2 regions of the Mesorhizobium sp. M0185 genome follow, and region 1 is predicted to be linked to the other one. Evidence: riboswitches for the same ligand, from Rfam matches in the RefSeq annotation. Region 1 holds a riboswitch; the other holds the start of a gene.
The links. Region 1 has a riboswitch for S-adenosylmethionine ahead of NKJ20_RS13255 (O-succinylhomoserine sulfhydrylase). Riboswitches for the same ligand answer to the same signal wherever they lie in the genome.
Positions count from the first base shown of each region.

Region 2: it holds a riboswitch for S-adenosylmethionine, as region 1 does, so the genes downstream of both, metX (homoserine O-acetyltransferase MetX) here and NKJ20_RS13255 (O-succinylhomoserine sulfhydrylase) in region 1, are expected to answer to the same signal.

Region 1 is NZ_JAMYSY010000013.1:103,757-106,962, reverse strand. Features, by position in the region: gene NKJ20_RS13260 (2'-deoxycytidine 5'-triphosphate deaminase) at 1-978, opposite strand, end outside; SAM riboswitch at 1,114-1,191, shown strand; gene NKJ20_RS13255 (O-succinylhomoserine sulfhydrylase) at 1,262-2,452, shown strand; gene NKJ20_RS13250 (glycosyltransferase) at 2,489-3,206, opposite strand, start outside.
Region 2 is NZ_JAMYSY010000009.1:35,039-38,244, forward strand. Features, by position in the region: gene metW (methionine biosynthesis protein MetW) at 1-529, opposite strand, end outside; gene metX (homoserine O-acetyltransferase MetX) at 645-1,814, opposite strand; SAM riboswitch at 1,907-1,984, opposite strand; gene hisC (histidinol-phosphate transaminase) at 2,123-3,206, shown strand, end outside.

The DNA.
Region 1 (3,206 bases):
TCCGACGATCTGGCCATGGTCGAGGATGAACGGCACTTCGTGGCTACGCACCTCGAGCACCGCCCGGCTGCCGGTGCCGCCCGACGCCGAATGGCCGAAACCCGGGTCGAAGAAACCGGCATAATGGACGCGGAACTCGCCGACCAGCGGGTCGAAAGGCGTCATTTCGGCGGCGTAGAGTGGCGGCACATGCACCGCCTCGCGCGACACCAGAATATAGAATTCGTCCGGATCGAGCACCAGCTCGCCGGCACCGCTCTTGTAGAGCGGCTCCCAGAAATCGACGACATCCTGCGCGGCGCGCTTGTCGACGTCGACCAAGCCGGTGTGGTGCTTGCCGCGATAGCCGACAAGCCCATCCTTGTCGCCGTCGAGGTCGATCGACAGCGCGATGCCGCCGCCTGAGATGTTAGGTGGTTCGGTGGCGACCAGCATCTCGGCGCGGTGCAGGTCGTGCAGCTCGCTTTCCGACAAGAGCGCATTGCCGGTGCGGAACCTGATCTGCGACAGCCGCGAGCCGGTGCGCACGACGATCGGGAAAGTGCGCGGGCTGACCTCCAGATAGAGCGGGCCTTCATAGCCGGCGGCGATCTTGTCGAACTCGTGGCCACGGTCGGTCATTACCCGGGTGAAGATATCGAGCCGTCCGGTCGAGCTTTTCGGGTTGGCGGAGGCGGAAATATGGGCGGGCAGCGCCAGGCTTTCGAGCAGCGGCACGATGTAGACGCAGCCGGTTTCCAGCACGGCACCTTCGGCGAGGTTGATCTCGTGCAGCTTCAGCCGGTCGAGCTTGTCGACAACCCTGTGGTCCGGGCCGGGCAAGAAGGAAGCGCGCACCCGCCAGGCCTTGTCGCCGAGCCTGAGGTCAAGGCTGGCCGGCTGGATCTGATCGGCATCGAGCGTGCGCGGCGATTTCAGCGCGCCCGTCTGGAACAGCGTGGAAATATCCTGATCGGGAAGAATGCCTGTCTGCCGCAAGGGTCTGGCTCCGTTCGAACGCCGGGCGAGGTCTTGTTCTGTCGCAGGTCCGACCGTAGACGCCTTTGGCACCTGCTTGGTACAACCCTCTTAATCATGCCGGCAATTGACGCAAGCGTGGCGCGGGTCTAAAGCTCGTTATCCCGTGGTGATTTGGCCGGTCGGCTTGCAGCCACGTTAAACAAGTCGCTAAAGGACCGTCGGGCCGCAAGGCCATAAGGACCGGTTGCGACTTTCGCGACCGGTTTTTTGTTGTTTGGACCAATTTTGGTGTTTGGATGGAATGATGACCAAGAAGCGCGACTGGAAGCCTCAGACCGCACTCGTGCATGCCGGGACGCTGCGTTCCGGCTTCGGCGAGACCTCCGAGGCGATGTATCTCACCCAAGGCTATGTCTACGAGACAGCGCAAGCGGCGGAGGCCCGCTTCAAGGGCGAGGAGCCGGGCTTCATCTATTCGCGCTATGCCAATCCGACGGTCGACATGTTTGAAAAACGCATGTGCGCGCTGGAAGGAGCCGAGGACGCGCGCGCCACGGCATCCGGCATGGCGGCGGTGACGGCAGCACTGCTGTGCAGCGCCAAGGCGGGCGACCATATCGTGGCGGCGCGCGCGCTGTTCGGCTCCTGCCGCTGGGTGGTCGAGACGCTGGCGCCGAAATACGGCATTGAGGCAACGCTGGTCGACGGCACCGACATCGCCAATTGGCAAAAGGCGGTCAAGCCCAACACCAAACTGTTTTTCCTGGAAAGCCCTACCAATCCAACGCTGGAGGTAGTCGACATTGCCGCCGTCGCGGCACTTGCCAATTCGAACGGCGCCAGGTTGATCGTCGACAATGTCTTCGCCACGCCCTTGCAGCAGAAACCCCTGCAGCTCGGCGCCCATATCGTCGTCTATTCGGCCACGAAGCATATTGACGGCCAGGGGCGCTGTCTTGGCGGCATCGTTCTGTCGGACAAGAAATGGATCGACGAGAACCTGCATGACTATTTCCGTCACACCGGCCCGAGCCTCTCGCCCTTCAATGCCTGGACGCTGCTGAAAGGCCTGGAGACGCTGCCGCTGCGCGTACGCCAGCAGACGGAAAGTGCCGGCCGCATCGCGGATTTCCTGGCCGAGCGCCCGCAAATCGCCCGCGTCATCTATCCCGGCCGCGCCGACCACCCGCAAGCGGCCGTGGTCAAGAAGCAGATGTCGGGCGGCTCGACGCTGATTTGCCTCGATGTGAAGGGCGGCAAGCAGGCGGCCTTTGCCTTCCAGAACGCACTCGACGTCGTGCTGATTTCCAACAATCTCGGCGACGCCAAGAGTCTGATCACCCATCCGGCGACGACTACACACAAGAACTTGACCGATGAAGCCCGCGCCGAGCTCGGCATCGGACCGGGAACGCTCAGGCTGTCAGTCGGCCTTGAGGACGCCGACGACCTGCTCGAAGACATCGAGCAGGCACTGAGAGTTGCCGGATAAGGGCTGGCCGAACAGAGGCGAGCGGGGACGCGCCGATCAGGCGCCAGACGGGGTCTCTTTCAGCTCCGCGACGGCCTTGGTCTGGATAGTCATCACATTGCCGCGCCAGTCGACGGCGCCGCTCAGCCATCCGCGCGCCCAAATGGCGGGAAGCATCAGGTCTCGCGCCATCATCGCCAGGATGGTGCGCAGCGACAGGTGCCATCCCTTGGCCGAGGCCAAGGCGCATTCCGGCAGGTAGGCCGCGACCAGCACGGCGATGGCGGTTGCCGGCAGGCTGACGCCGGCGTCAGCCGCCGCGATCAGAGCAAGCACCAGCGGCGGCGCTGCGCCGATCAGGATCTCGGGGGCGAAGAACAGCGCGAAGGTGACGCGGCGCAGCCGCGCCCAGCGCGCCTGCCGCGACCAGATCTCGCCAAACGTGCGCCGGCCGAGCGGCTGTTCGAAGGGCGAGGCGACAAGATTGACCCGCAGTCCGAGCCCGTTGACCAGCTTGGTCGCGGCGGCGTCTTCGGCGATCTCGGCAGCAAGCGCGCAGATGCCGCCATTGGCGTCGAGCATCGGCTTATTCCACAACATGCTCTTGCCCTGCGCGAAGCCGAGGCCGAGCGCCTCTCCGGCGTACTGCCAGCGTGCCTGCAGCGTGTTGAGAAAGGCGCATTCGACCTCCCCCCAGAAGCCGTCCGGTCGCGAGCCGATCGGCGTCGAGCAGACGAGGCCGGTGTCGCGCCGCCACGCCGCCATCAGGTGCTGG
Region 2 (3,206 bases), on a different contig from region 1:
CGTCGAGCGCGGTTGCCTTTTCCACCGTCGCGCCAAGCTCGTCGCACAGATTGACGAAGTCGCGAATGGTGCAGAAATGGATGTTGGGCGTGTCGTACCAGGAATAGGGCAGGTCCTTGGTCACCGGCATGCGGCCGTTGAAGAGCAGCGAAAGGCGCACCCGCCAGTGGCCGAAATTCGGGAATGAGACGATGGCGCGGTTGCCGATCCGGAGCAGTTCGTCGAGCACCAGCTTCGGATTGCGGGTCGCCTGCAAGGTCTGCGACAGAACGACGAAGTCGAAACCCTTGTCGGGATAGAATTGGAGATCCTTGTCGGCATCGCCTTGAATAACCGACAGGCCGCGCGCCACGCATTCGTTGACGCCGCGCTGCGACAGTTCCAGCCCGCGGCCATCGACCTTCTTGGTCTCCTGCAGCAATTCGAGCAGCAGGCCGTCGCCGGAACCGACGTCCAGCACCCGCGACTGCGGCGGGATGAGATCGGCGACGACTTCGAGGTCGACGCGCTGGGCGCGGTTGACGCTCATGCCTTCGGCTCTTGCCTGGCGCATGATCCTGATCCGAAAAGTCTGCAACTTTTCGGGGTCATGCGCTGATGCCTGGCGCATGGTCCTGATCCGAACGGTCCGCAACTTTTCGGGGTCATGCGCCGAGCCCTCTCGCCCGAGCGGCCGAGGCGATGAAGCCCTTGATGGCGGCGAACAGTTCCGGTTCGTCGAGCAGGAAGGCGTCGTGGCCGCGGTCGGTCTCGATCTCGACGAACGATACCGAGGCGCCGGCCGCGTTCAGCGCGTGCACGACCGAGCGGCTCTCCTCGGTCGGGAACAGCCAATCGCTAGTGAACGAAACCAGGCAGAAGCGCGTCTTGGTGCCGGCGAAGGCATCGGCCAGCCGGCCGCCATGGTCGGCGGCGAGATCGAAATAATCCATCGCCCGCGTCATGTAGAGATAGGAGTTGGCATCGAAGCGATCGACGAAGGTCATGCCCTGATGGCGCAGATAGCTCTCGATCTGGAAGTCGGCATCGAAACCGAAGGTCAGCGCTTCGCGGTCCTGCAGGTTGCGGCCGAACTTGCGGTGCAGCGCTGCTTCCGACAGATAGGTGATGTGGGCGGCCATGCGCGCCACCGCCAGCCCTTTTTCCGGCCGCTTGCCATGCTCGAAATATTTGCCACCGTGCCAGTCCGGGTCGGCCATCACTGCCTGCCTGCCGACCTCGTGGAAAGCGATGTTCTGCGAGGAATGACGGGCGCCGGTGGCGATCGGCAGCGCCGAGAAGACGCGCTCGGGATAGCTGGAGGCCCATTGCAGCACCTGCATGCCGCCCATCGAGCCGCCCAGCACGCTGAACAGCTGTTCGATGCCGAAATGCTCGACCAGCATCAACTGCGCCCGCACCATGTCGCGGATGGTGAGGATCGGCAGGTCGAGCCCGTAAGGCTTGGCTGTGGCGGGACTTGTCGAGGCGGGGCCGGTGGAGCCGAGGCAGCCGCCGATGACGTTTGACGAGATGACGAAGAAACGGTCGGTGTCGATGATCTTGCCGGGGCCGATCAGCACCTCCCACCAGCCCGGCTTGCCGGTCACCGGATTGGTGTTGGCGACATGCTGGTCGCCGGTCAGCGCATGGCAGACGAGGATGGCGTTGGAACGCGCGTCGTTGAGCGTGCCATAGGTCTGGTAGGCGATCTGGAACGGCGACAGCAGCGTGCCGGCGTCGAGCTTGAGCGGCTTGTCGGCGCCGAAACGCAACACCGGGCTCGACGGCTGGTCGGCCTCGTTGTTGGTTTTTCGAGCGCGCAAAACGACCATTACATCTCCTTGCCCGGCCTTCCGTTGTCCGCCGGTCCGGGCAACAGCCAGTCAGGGCAACAAAAAACCGGCCATGCCTTCGCAAAGCCGGTTACAAGATGCAAACGGCCCTTTAGCAAGTTGTTTAACGTGGCTGCAAGCCGACCGGCCAAATCACCACGGAACTGTCGATGCTCTTCTATGACTCGCGCGTGGGTTCGTCAACGGCAAGTTCTTGATCCCGAATTGCCGCCCCTCGACATTCCGGGCCACGGCTTGTATTTCCGCTGCGGCCTCCCGATGGAGGCACTCTCGACGGATTTCATGAAATGAGCCAGACCCCGGATCAGACACGTCCAAGGCCCCGCGCCGGCATCATGGACATCGAAGCCTATGTGCCCGGCAAGAGCGCGGCGCCTGAAGGTGCCGCCAAGGTCCATAAATTGTCGGCGAACGAGAACCCGCTCGGTCCTTCGCCAAAGGCGATAGAGGCCGCGCGCGCGGTCGCCGACAAGCTCGCGGTCTATCCCGACGGCAGCGCCAGGCGCCTGAGGGAAGCGATCGCCGAGGTGCACGGGCTCAACCCGGCGAACATCGTCTGCTCGAACGGCTCCGACGAGATTCTGGGCCTGCTGGCGCAGACCTATCTCGCACCCGCCGACGAAGCCATCATCACCGAACACGGCTTCATGGTCTACAAGATCTACATACAGTCGGCCGGTGCCGTCCCGGTAACGGTCAAGGAGACCGATGAACGCGCCGACATCGATGCGATCCTCGCCGCGGTGACGCCGGCTACCCGGATCATCTTCCTTGCCAATCCAAATAATCCAACCGGCACCTACGTGCCGTTCCAGGAGGTGCGCCGCCTGCATGCCGGCCTGCCGCGAAACGTGCTTCTGGTGCTGGATGCAGCTTACGCCGAATATGTCCGGCGCAACGACTATGAAGCCGGCGTCGAGTTGGTGGGCAGCGCGGAAAACGTGGTCATGACCCGCACTTTCTCCAAATTAGGCCTGGGCGGGGCGCGGATCGGCTGGATGTATGCGCCAATGCACGTCATCGACGCGATCAACCGCGTGCGCGGGCCTTTCAACGTCAATGCGACGGCGATCGAGGCCGGCATCGCGGCGATCCACGACCGCGCCCATATCGAACGCAGCGTCGCGCACAACGAGACCTGGCTAGCCTGGCTGAGCGAGCAACTAAGCGGGCTCGGGCTGCGGGTGACGCCGAGCGTCGGCAATTTCATCCTCATCCACTTTCCCGAGGACAAAAAGCATTCGGCGGCGGCCGCCGACGACTACCTCAGTGCGCGCGGCTACATATTGCGGCGCGTTTCCGGCTACGGTTTTCCGAACGCGCTGCGCATGAGCATCGGCACCGAAGAGGCCAATCGCGGCGTTGTCGCAG